DNA from 3 places in the Streptomyces sp. ATLC9 genome. Region 2 is predicted to be linked to each of the others. Evidence: predicted binding sites of a transcription regulator. Region 2 holds the regulator's gene; each other region holds the start of a gene.
The links. Region 2 encodes HrcA, which represses chaperone genes, less so after heat shock. Its sites were predicted from a motif close to TTNGCACTCNGNNNNNCNGAGTGCNAA; they were not measured.
Positions count from the first base shown of each region.

Region 1: groL (chaperonin GroEL) is a predicted target of HrcA. The motif match lies at 2,012-2,038, and genes of this name have one in related genera.
Region 3: AC2CJA_RS03245 (FmdB family zinc ribbon protein) is a predicted target of HrcA. The motif match lies at 2,599-2,625, and genes of this name have one in related genera.

Region 1 is NZ_JBXUOY010000064.1:12,570-16,551, forward strand. Features, by position in the region: gene thrC (threonine synthase) at 1-797, shown strand, start outside; gene AC2CJA_RS09970 (MoaD/ThiS family protein) at 794-1,072, shown strand; gene AC2CJA_RS09975 (cold-shock protein) at 1,580-1,783, shown strand; gene groL (chaperonin GroEL) at 2,191-3,822, shown strand.
Region 2 is NZ_JBXUOY010000025.1:23,703-27,684, reverse strand. Features, by position in the region: gene AC2CJA_RS04945 (DUF3097 domain-containing protein) at 1-655, opposite strand, end outside; gene AC2CJA_RS04940 (MBL fold metallo-hydrolase) at 731-1,396, opposite strand; gene hrcA (heat-inducible transcriptional repressor HrcA) at 1,625-2,641, shown strand; gene dnaJ (molecular chaperone DnaJ) at 2,642-3,769, shown strand; gene AC2CJA_RS04925 (16S rRNA (uracil(1498)-N(3))-methyltransferase) at 3,882-3,982, shown strand, end outside.
Region 3 is NZ_JBXUOY010000015.1:17,438-21,419, forward strand. Features, by position in the region: gene mscL (large conductance mechanosensitive channel protein MscL) at 1-292, opposite strand, end outside; gene AC2CJA_RS03235 (RcpC/CpaB family pilus assembly protein) at 401-943, opposite strand; gene AC2CJA_RS03240 (S-methyl-5'-thioadenosine phosphorylase) at 1,341-2,171, opposite strand; gene AC2CJA_RS03245 (FmdB family zinc ribbon protein) at 2,272-2,589, opposite strand; gene AC2CJA_RS03250 (MFS transporter) at 2,735-3,982, opposite strand, start outside.

The DNA.
Region 1 (3,982 bases), on a different contig from region 2:
GCGCGGGCCTGCGCTCGTGCGTGTTCATCCCGCACGACCTGGAGCAGGGCAAGGTCGTCATGGCCGCGGTCTACGGCGGCGACCTGGTGGGCATCGAGGGCACCTACGACGATGTGAACCGCTTCTGCTCGGAACTGATCGGGGACCCGATCGGGGAGGGCTGGGGCTTCGTCAACGTCAACCTCCGCCCGTACTACGCGGAGGGTTCCAAGACCCTGGCGTACGAGATCTGCGAGCAGCTCGGCTGGCGGCTGCCGGACCAGCTCGTCGTCCCGATCGCCTCCGGCTCCCAGCTCACCAAGATCGACAAGGGGCTGCGCGAGCTGATCGCCCTGGGGCTGGTCGAGGACCGGCCCTACAAGATCTTCGGTGCCCAGGCCGAGGGCTGCTCGCCGGTGGCGCGGGCCTTCAAGGACGGCCACGACGTGGTGCGGCCGGTGAAGCCGGACACCATCGCCAAGTCGCTGGCCATCGGCAACCCGGCCGACGGCCCGTACGTGCTGGACATCGCCCGCCGCACCGGTGGCGCGGTGGAGGACGTGAACGACGGGCAGATCGTCGACGCGATCAAGCTGCTGGCCCGGACCGAGGGCGTCTTCGCGGAGACCGCGGGCGGCGTGACCGTCGGCGTGACGAGGAAGCTGATCGAGGCCGGCGTGCTCGACCCGACCCTGACCACCGTCGTCCTCAACACCGGCGACGGCCTCAAGACCCTGGACGCGGTGGCCCCGACCACCGGACCGTCCGCGATCATCCGTCCCAACCTGGACTCCTTCCGAGAGGCTGGCCTGGCATGAGCGTCACCGTCCGAATCCCGACCATCCTGCGCGCCCACACCGGCGGCCGGGCCGAGGTGCCCGCCGAGGGCGCCACGCTCGCCGAGGTCATCGCGGACCTGGAGAGGAACCACCAGGGCATCTCCGCCCGGGTGCTGGACGACTCCGGCAAGCTGCGCCGCTTCGTGAACGTCTACGTCGACGACGACGACGTCCGCTTCGCCGACGGTCTGAGGACGCCGACGCCGGACGGCTCGGGCGTCTCCATCATCCCGGCCGTCGCGGGCGGCCGCTGACCGGGAGAGCACCCGGCGCCGTACGCGACGCCGCGCACGTCACCGCATGCGGGCGGCTCCGCTCCCCCTCCTTCCGTGAGGAGGGGGAGCGGAGCCGCCCGCACGTGTACGCGGGGGAGGGGGCGCGTACCACGCGCGGCAGCAAGCGGAATTGGTAATTCCGCAGCTCGAAGAGCGATAGAGTGAGCGGGCCTCCCCCTGAATGTGCGCTCGGCGCCCATGAGAACGCGACAACTTGCGCCCCGATTTATCGCGTGAATTGTCGTGTTGGTCCGCCATGCCCGGCCCGAGTTGCCCCGCTTTCCTGTCGTTCATGTGCTTATCGGCAATCCGGCATGACCGGAATTCTCGTCCGACAGACCTGTTGCAGAGGGCGTCTGCCCAGATACATTCAGCCGCGGTCGACGCGTTCCGGCGCACGCCGTCCCCTCTCGCCGGGGGGTGGTGACCGACCCGGGTCCGCGGAGTGCGGACTCGCGCAAGGGCCGGCAATAGGGGAGTTAGGAAATGGCTCAAGGCACCGTCAAGTGGTTCAACGCGGAGAAGGGATACGGCTTCATCGCGGTCGACGGTGGGGCGGACGTGTTCGTCCACTACAGCGCGATCCAGATGGACGGATATCGCACCCTTGAGGAAGGGCAGCGGGTCGAGTTCGAGATCTCGCAGGGCCAGAAGGGCCCGCAGGCGGACATGGTCCGCGTGACGGCCTGAAGCGCCGGACACACGCACCACGACGCACATCAGCAGTAGACGGCACAGGAGGGCCCGTGTCCCCGCAAGGGGGCGCGGGCCCTCCTGTCGTGCGTCCGCCGCACACCGGCGCGCGCCCGCGGCCCGTCCGCGCCCCGCGCTCCCCCGTGTCCGTCCCCGCCCGGGGGTACGGGCACGCGGAACCCCGGCGCGCTTGCACTCGGAGGGGTCGAGTGCTAATCATTGGCGTTAGCACTCCGAAGGCGAGAGTGACAAAGCAAGGACCGGTTCGGTGAGGTCCGCAAGCCCGGTGGAGCAAGGAACCGCCGGGCCGGTGGGCCGTCCGTCGCGGGCGCCAGAGCGGTCCGGAGACATCCCAACCCGCCCCTGGCCTTCGGCATGGGGAACCCCAGGGAGGACCACTTCACATGGCCAAGACCATCGCGTTCGACGAGGAGGCGCGGCGCGGCCTCGAGCGCGGGATGAACCAGCTCGCCGACGCCGTCAAGGTCACACTCGGCCCCAAGGGCCGCAACGTCGTCCTTGAGAAGAAGTGGGGAGCCCCCACGATCACCAACGATGGTGTCTCCATCGCCAAGGAGATCGAGCTCGAGGACCCGTACGAGAAGATCGGCGCCGAGCTGGTCAAGGAGGTCGCGAAGAAGACCGACGACGTCGCCGGTGACGGTACGACCACCGCGACCGTCCTGGCCCAGGCGCTGGTCCGCGAGGGTCTGCGCAACGTCGCCGCCGGCGCCAACCCGATGGCCCTCAAGCGCGGCATCGAGAAGGCCACCGAGGCCGTCTCCGCCGCCCTGCTGGAGCAGGCCAAGGAGGTGGAGACCAAGGAGCAGATCGCCTCGACCGCCTCCATCTCCGCCGCCGACACCCAGATCGGCGAGCTGATCGCCGAGGCCATGGACAAGGTCGGCAAGGAAGGCGTCATCACCGTCGAGGAGTCGCAGACCTTCGGCCTGGAGCTCGAGCTCACCGAGGGCATGCGCTTCGACAAGGGCTACATCTCCGCCTACTTCGCCACCGACATGGAGCGGATGGAGGCGGTCCTGGAGGACCCCTACATCCTGATCGCCAACTCCAAGATCAGCGCCGTCAAGGACCTGCTCCCGCTGCTGGAGAAGGTCATGCAGGCCGGCAAGCCGCTGCTGATCATCGCCGAGGACGTCGAGGGCGAGGCCCTCTCCACCCTGGTGGTCAACAAGATCCGCGGCACCTTCAAGTCCGTCGCCGTCAAGGCCCCGGGCTTCGGCGACCGCCGCAAGGCCATGCTCGGCGACATCGCCATCCTCACCGGTGGCCAGGTCATCTCCGAGGAGGTCGGCCTCAAGCTGGAGAACGCCGGTCTGGAGCTGCTGGGCCGCGCCCGCAAGATCGTCATCACCAAGGACGAGACCACCATCGTCGACGGTGCCGGCGACAGCGAGCAGGTCAACGGCCGCGTCAACCAGATCCGCGCCGAGATCGAGAACTCCGACTCCGACTACGACCGCGAGAAGCTCCAGGAGCGTCTGGCGAAGCTGGCCGGCGGCGTCGCCGTCATCAAGGCCGGCGCCGCCACCGAGGTGGAGCTGAAGGAGCGCAAGCACCGCATCGAGGACGCGGTGCGCAACGCCAAGGCGGCCGTCGAGGAGGGCATCGTCGCCGGCGGTGGCGTGGCCCTGCTGCAGGCCTCCGCGGTCTTCGAGAAGCTGGAGCTCGACGGCGACGAGGCCACCGGTGCCGCCGCGGTCAAGGCCGCGCTGGAGGCCCCGCTGAAGCAGATCGCGGTCAACGCCGGCCTCGAGGGCGGCGTCATCGTGGAGAAGGTGCGCAACCTGACCCCGGGCCACGGTCTGAACGCCGCGACCGGTGACTACGTGGACATGATCGCCGAGGGCATCATCGACCCGGCCAAGGTCACCCGCTCCGCGCTGCAGAACGCCGCCTCCATCGCGGCGCTCTTCCTCACCACCGAGGCCGTCATCGCCGACAAGCCGGAGAAGGCCGGTGCCGGCGCCGACGCGGCCGCCGCCGCCGGCATGGGCGGTGGCATGGACTTCTGATCCGCTCCCGCGGATCGGCGGTTCCCGCCGGGCGCGCACCGCGCGCACGGCGGAGAGGGCGGCACCCCGCAAGGGGTGCCGCCCTCTTACTATGTCCAGGATGTGGGATCTGGCACCGCGGTGCGGTCTGCCACCGGGGGGCGCACCGGAGAACCTCCCG
Region 2 (3,982 bases):
TGCCCAGCGCGGACGGCTTCACCGCCTCCCAGACATCGATGTACGGGTGGCCGACGACCAGCACGTTCTCACCGGTGACCTCGGCGGCGATCCGGGACTCCTTGGAACCGGGCACCAGATGGTCCACCAGCACCCCCAGCCGGGCCTCGGGAGTGGGGCCGAAGGCCTCCACGACCGCCTGGAGGCCGTCCACGCCCTCCAGGTACTCCACGACCACGCCCTCGATCCGCAGATCGTCGCCCCAGACCTTCTCCACCAGCTCCGCGTCGTGGCGCCCCTCGACGTAGATGCGCCCCGCCCGCGCCACCCGCGCGCGGGCGCCCGGCACCGCCACCGACCCCGAGGGCGTGCGCAGGGGCGCCACCGGAGCGGGCGGGGCCACCGCCCGCGGCCGGACGAGGGTGACGGCCCTGCCCTCCAGCAGGAAGCCGCGCGGCTCCATCGGGAAGACCCGGCACTTGCCGAAGCGGTCCTCCAGCGTGACGGTGAAACCCTGCGCCGTCCTCTCGCAGCGCACCACTGCCCCGCAGAAGCCGGTCGTGACCTCCTCCACCACCAGATCCGGCTCGGCGGGCACCTCGGGCGCGGGCCCGTGGCCGCCGGAGGTCCGCTTCCACGGAGGGGTCAGGTCGGGGCCGTACCGTCTGCTGCGCATGCGGTCATTGTGTTACGTGATCCCCACCGTGAAACCTGGGACGGGGCCCCTCCGCGGAACCCGCCGCGGCGTCCGTCACACCGTGCCGAAGCGCTCCGCCAGCGCGTCGCGCTGGGCGCGGACGAAGGCGGCGTCCACCACCGCCCCGTGGCCCGGCACGTACCGCGCGTCCTCGCCGCCCAGGGCGAGCAGCCGGTCCAGCGCGGCCGGCCAGTGGACGGGGTGGGAGTCCGGCCCCGCCTGCGGCTCGCCGGACTCCTCCACCAGGTCACCGCAGAAGACCACGTCCGGCCCGCCCGGCACGCCGGGGACCACGACGGCCAGGTCGTGGGCGGTGTGCGCCGGACCGACGTTGGCCAGGAGCGCCTCCCGGCCGCCCAGCCGGACGGTCAGCTCGCCGGCCACCCGGTGGTGCGGGTGGACGAGCACGTCGACCGCCTCGGCCGCCTCCCGCGGGTCCACGCCGTGCCGCACGGCGTCCTGGCGCAACTCGTCCTTCGAGTGGACCAGCAGGTCCTCGATCCCCACCGCCCCGTAGACCTCCACCCCGGCGAAGGCCGAGGCGCCCAGGACGTGGTCGAAGTGCGGATGAGTCAGCGCCACGTGGGTCACCGGCAGCCCGAAGCGATCGTGCAGGTACCGCCGGACGCGCGCGCCGTCACCCAGCGTCGCGCCCGTGTCGACCACCAGTACCCCGGTCCCGCCCGCGACGGCCCCGACCGTCTCGTCCCAGCCGGGCATGCGGCGGCGTACGACTCCGGGCGACAGCTCTTCCCAATCGGTCTCCACACCGCGACGCTAGCGCCATCACGCGGGCGGTGCCCGCCGGGATGTGGTGCGGATCGCCCTTCCGGTCGGCGCCCGCCCTTGCCCTGGCCGTGGTCACCGGCCCTACACTGGCACAGGGTGACTGGCACTCACCGGTTGAGAGTGCCAGGGACGAGACGGCCGGACGGGAGGTGTGCCCAGATGCTCAGTGAACGCAGACTCGAAGTCCTGCGCGCCATCGTCCAGGACTACGTGGGCACGCAGGAGCCGGTGGGTTCCAAGGCGCTGACCGAGCGGCACAACCTCCAGGTCTCCCCGGCCACCGTGCGCAACGACATGGCGGCCCTGGAGGACGAGGGGTACATCGCCCAGCCGCACACCAGCGCCGGCCGTGTGCCCACAGACAAGGGCTACCGCCTGTTCGTCGACAGGCTGGCGGGCGTCAAGCCGCTGTCCAAGCCGGAGCGCCGGGCGATCCAGAGCTTCCTGGAGGACGCCGTCGACCTCGACGACGTCGTCAGCCGCACCGTGCGGCTGCTGGCCCAGCTCACCCGGCAGGTCGCCGTCGTCCAGTACCCCTCGCTGACCCGCTCGACCGTCCGCCACGTCGAACTGCTGCTCCTGGCCCCCGCGCGTCTGATGCTCGTACTGATCACGGACACCGGGCGGGTCGAGCAGCGGGTGGTGGACTGCCCGGCGCCCGTCTCCGAGTCGTCCCTGGCCGATCTGCGCGCCCGGCTCAACAGCCGGGTCGTCGGCGAGCGCTTCTCCGAGGTGCCCGGGCTGGTGCAGGACCTGCCGGAGTCCTTCGACTCCGAGGACCGCGGCACGGTCTCGACGGTGCTCGCCACCCTCCTGGAGACACTGGTGGAGGAGACCGAGGAGCGGCTGATGATCGGCGGCACCGCCAATCTCACCCGCTTCGTGCACGACTTCCCGCTGACCATCCGGCCGGTGCTGGAAGCTCTGGAGGAGCAGGTCGTCCTGCTCAAGCTGCTGGGTGAGGCGAAGGACCCGGGCATGACGGTGCGAATCGGCCATGAGAACGTTCACGAGGGACTGACCTCCACGTCGGTCGTCTCGGTCGGTTACGGTTCGGGAGACGAGGCGGTCGCCAAGCTCGGTGTGGTCGGGCCGACCCGCATGGACTACCCCGGAACGATGGGAGCGGTACGCGCAGTGGCACGTTACGTCGGACAGATTCTCGCGGAGTCGTAAGTGGCAACCGACTACTACGCGGTCCTGGGCGTGCAGCGCGATGCCTCGCAGGACGAGATCAAGAAGGCCTTCCGCAGGCTCGCGCGCGAACTGCACCCTGACGTCAACCCGGATCCGAAGACGCAGGAGCGGTTCAAGGAGATCAACACCGCCTACGAGGTGCTCTCCGACCCGCAGAAGAAGCAGATGTACGACCTCGGCGGCGATCCCGCGGGCGGCGCGGGCCGGGGCGGCGGGTTCGGCGGGGGCTTCGGCAACTTCTCCGACATCATGGACGCCTTCTTCGGCGCCGCCTCCCAGCGCGGGCCGAGGTCCCGCACCCGGCGCGGCCAGGACGCCATGATCCGGCTCGACATCGAGCTGGACGAGGCGGCCTTCGGCACCACCAAGGACATCCAGGTGGACACGGCGGTCGTCTGCACCACGTGCAGCGGCGAGGGGGCCGCCCCGGGCACCTCCGCGCAGACGTGCGACATGTGCCGCGGACGCGGAGAGGTCTCGCAGGTCACCCGGTCCTTCCTGGGCCAGGTCATGACCTCGCGCCCCTGCCCGCAGTGCCAGGGCTTCGGCACGGTCGTGCCCACTCCCTGCCCGGAGTGCGCGGGCGACGGCCGGGTGCGCTCGCGGCGCAACCTGACGGTGAAGATCCCGGCCGGCGTCGACAACGGCACCCGCATCCAGCTCGCCGGCGAGGGCGAGGTCGGCCCGGGCGGCGGCCCGGCGGGCGACCTGTACGTCGAGATCCACGAGGTGCCACACCCGGTCTTCCAGCGGCGCGGCGACGACCTGCACTGCACGGTCACCATCCCCATGACGGCGGCGGCGCTGGGCACCAAGGTCCCGCTGGAGACGCTGGACGGCATGGAGGAGGTCGACATCCGGCCCGGCACCCAGTCCGGCCAGTCGGTCCCGCTCCACCAGCGCGGTGTGACGCACCTGCGCGGCGGCGGCCGCGGCGACCTGGTCGTCCACGTGGAGGTCCAGACGCCGAACAAGCTGGACCCGGAGCAGGAGGAGCTGCTGCGCCGTCTGGCCAAACTGCGCGGCGAGGAGCGGCCCACGGGCCAGTTCCAGCCGGGGCAGCAGGGGTTGTTCTCGCGGCTGAAGGATGCGTTCAACGGGCGTTGAGGCGGCCGTGGGGCGGGACGGCCGGCCTCCGGAGGGCGTGGCAGGATGCCGTCATGCCCACCGAGCTGATCACCCCGGCCGCCCGGCCGGAGCGCCCCGCCCGGCGGTCCGCGTGACCGCCCCCGTCTTCCTGGCCGAGAGCGCCGTCCTGGCCGGCGCCGCCCCCGGCGCCGTGCTGGCGCTGGAGGGATCCGAGGGCCGGCACGCCGTCGC
Region 3 (3,982 bases), on a different contig from region 2:
TGATCAGGAAGGTCAGCACGGCGCTCAGTACCGAGCCCCACTTGATGGCGATGCCGCTGAGGGCCGCACCGGTCGCCTCGTCGAAATCGCACGGGCCCTGGAGGCAGGACTGGTAGCGGTCGAGGTCCTTGGGGCCGATGGAGCCCACCACCGGGTTGATGACGCCTTCCACCACCGAGTTCACGATCTTGGTGAAGGCCGCTCCGATGACGACGGCAACGGCCAGATCGACCACGTTGCCCCGCATCAGGAATGACCTGAACCCGGTCAGGACGCCCTGCTTCTCGCTCAAGAGACTGCCTCTCCTCCGCACACGCGCTCCGGCCTTTGCCGGGTGAACGCAGCACACGCTGCACGAACCCCGCGCGCACTGTCCAGTCCGGGATCCGGCGGGCAGTGGTCAGCACAGCGTCACCGCCAGAAGTGAGTGTGCCGCCGCGCCGGCGAGCCGGGCGGCCGTCTGCCGGGGCACCGAGAGCACCACCAGCGCCCCCTCCCGGCCGCCGGGACCGGCCTCCGGGCCGGAGGCCGGCTCGGGTACGGCCGCCACCCGTACGTTCCGGGCGATGGTCCGCGCGCGGTCCGCCGGGCCGGCGTCCGGAGTGCCGGCGGGTGTGGCCAGTACGTCCACCCTGTCCCCGGGACGCAGCAGCCGCACCGTCTCCGCGTCCGGGATCCGCACCGGGGCGTCCACCGTCGTGCCGCCGTCCCGGCCGTCCGCGGAAGGGGGCGGGGCGGGGGCCGCCGGTGCTTCTCCGGCTGCGGGCCGGGCCGCCGGGGGAGCACCGTGCCCTTCCCCGCCTCCGTCCCCGGGCGCCCCCCAGAGGGCGGCGCCCGCGGAGGCGACGGCCAGCAGCAGGGCCATCGCCCGGAACCACCGGCCCGCGGCCCGGAGGGAGCCGAGAGCACTCCGCCCCGCGCGCACCGGTTCGAACTCCGGCACGGGTCCGGCGGGTGGAGGGCTCGAGGGCGGGGGCAGGGAGTGGGGTGTGGAGAGGGAGGAGGACGGAGGGGGGACGGAGGACGGGCAGAAGGGAGAGAGCGGAGGAGGGGGGAGAGGTGCGAAAAGGACGGAAGGAGCGGAAGGAGTGGGGAGAGGAGCGGACTGGAGGGAGGAGGACATCGAGGTCACCGCCTTGTGGTGGGAACACCTCGACGATGTCCGGTTCCGCGGCGATCCGCCGGAGCCTGTGGGTTACCCACCGGTTGTGGACAACTCGCTCGCCCGCACGAGGGACACACGAGAGACGGAAGCCGCACGAGCCGCTCCCGCCCCCACCTTCAGGCCCGCGGCACCCACCCTCAGGCCCTCCACCGGCCGGGCCCGGAGCCGGCCGTGCCTACGGAAGCCCGATCCCCGTCTCGATCCCGTCCAGCGCCGTCGCGCAGTCGCAGTCCCGCTCCGCCGGCAGCCCGGCCACCGTGTCGAAGAGCACCTCGCGCAGCCGTCCGACGTTCTGCGCGAAGACCTGGAGCACCTCCTCGTGCGAGACGCCCTCACCCGTCCCCGCTCCGGCGTCCAGGTCGGTGACCAGCGCGATCGAGGAGTAGCACAGCCCCAGTTCGCGGGCCAGGACCGCCTCCGGATGCCCGGTCATCCCGACCACCGACCAGCCCTGCGCCGCGTGCCAGCGCGACTCCGCGCGGGTGGAGAAGCGCGGTCCCTCGATCACCACCATGGTGCCGCCGTCCACCGGCTCCCAGCCGCGTCCGCGCGCCGCCGCGACGGCCGCCGCCCGGCCCGTCCCGCAGTAGGGGTCGGCGAAGGACAGGTGCACCACGTTCGGCACCGAGCCGTCGGGCAGCGCCTCGCCGTCGTAGTAGGTCTGGACGCGGGATTTGGTGCGGTCCACGAGCTGGTCAGGCACCACCAGCGTGCCGGGCCCGTACTCGGGCCGCAGACCGCCCACCGCACACGGCCCCAGCACCCGCCGCACACCGACCGAGCGCAGGGCCCACAGGTTGGCCCGGTAGTTGATCCGGTGCGGGGGAAGGTGGTGTTTGCGGCCGTGCCGGGGCAGGAAAGCCACCCGGCGTCCGGCGATCTCGCCGATGAAGAGGGAGTCGCTGGGCTCGCCGTACGGCGTGTCCACCGCGACCTCCATCACGTCGTCCAGGAAGGAGTAGAACCCGGACCCGCCTATGACACCTGTCTCCGCCTGTGCGCTCATGGCCGAACACCCTAGCCCCGTACACCGCGACCCCGCAGCGGTGCGTGCCGCCGCGGGGCCGGGACAGGCCGGTTCCGGCCCGGGCCGGAGGCGGACGGGGTCAGGCCGCCGAGGAGCCGGCCTTGGGCGACGAGCCGCCGGACGAGCCCGAGTTCTTCCCGGAAGAAGAGGACGACGCCGACGAAGACGACGAAGGCGACGACGAAGCCGAAGATGACGACGACGCGCTGCCGGACGAGGAGCCGCGGCTGTCGTTCCGGTAGAAGCCGGATCCCTTGAAGACGATGCCGACCGCGGAGAACACCTTCTTCAGGCGGCCCTTGCAGCTCGGGCACTCGGTGAGCGCGTCGTCGGTGAACTTCTGAACCGCTTCCAGGCCCTCGCCGCACTCGGTGCACTGGTACTGATAGGTCGGCACTTGCTCCTCCTGGCACTCTTCCCTGTGGAGTGCTAACGACGCACCATGGTGCAGTATTCCGGCCGCTTAGTCCACCGGGAGCGGCCGACGGTGACTCTCGCCACGCCCCGGAGCGCCCCTCCCGTCCTCCGTCCGGGGCTCTCCGTCACCCGGTTCGCGGTCCCTCCCCATCGCCCGTCTGCCCGCCGTCCGGCTGCAGCCATCCGCGCAGCGCCGCCACCGTCACCAGCGCCAGCGCCGTGGCGGCCAGCGGCACCGTGAACCCGGCGCTCGCCCCGAAGCCGTCCGTCAGCCGCCCGGCGGCCGCCGCGGCGCAGGCCTGCCCCATCGCCACCGCACCGGCCATCCAGGTGAACGCCTCGGTGCGCACGCCCGCCGGTACCAGCCGTTCCACCAGGGTGAATCCGGTGATCAGGCTCGGCGCGATGCCCATGCCCGCCAGCAGTCCGAGGACGGCCAGCAGTGGGACCACGTCCACCGCCCACAGCGGCGCGGTGGCAAGCGTCAGCAGCGCGTATGCCGTCAGTAGTCGGCGCTGCGGGGCCGAGCGCCAGGTCAGAGCGCCGAAGACGAGGCCGGCGAGCATGTTGCCCGCGGCGAAGACGCCGTACAGCACGCCGTTGAGACCGGGCTGTCCGATGGATTCGGTGAAGGCGGCCATCGACACCTGCATCCCGCCGAAGACCGAGCCGATGCCGAGGAAGGCGACGATCAGCACCCGTACGCCCGGCACCGACAGCGCCGAGGCGTGCGGCGCACCGCCCGCTCCCCGGGCGCGGCGGTGGGCGGGGGGTGCGGCACGGCGCCGGGCCGCGAAGAGCAGTCCGCCGACGACGGTCAGGGCCGCCTCGGCGGCCAGCCCGGCGGCGGGGTGCACCCCGGTGCACAGTGCGGTGGCCAGGACCGGGCCGATGACGAAAGTGAGCTCGTCGGTGACCGACTCGAACGCCGCCGCCGTCGACAGCAGCCGGGCCCCACCCGGCCTGTCCGGCCCGTTCCGCCCGCCCGGCGGACCCGATCCGCCCGGCGGGCCCGGTGCGCCCCTGAGCAGGTGCGCCCAGCGGGCCCGCACCATCGGGCCGACCTGCGGCACCGACGCGCCGGCCGGTACAGCCGCCAGCAGCAGCGCCCACAACGGCGCCCGGGACAGCGCCAGGGCCGTCAGCGCACCCACGGCGGCGGCGTGCAGCAACACCCCGGGCACCAGGACGGCGCGCTGGCCGAAGCGGTCGGCGAGCCGGCCGCTCCGCGGCGCGAACAGGGCCATCGACACGCCGGTCACGGCGGAGACGGTGCCCGCCGTGCCGAACGATCCGGTGGTGTCCTCGACCAGCAGCACGATGCCGAGCGTCAGCATCGCGAAGGGCTGGCGGGCCAGGAAACCGGGCAGTAG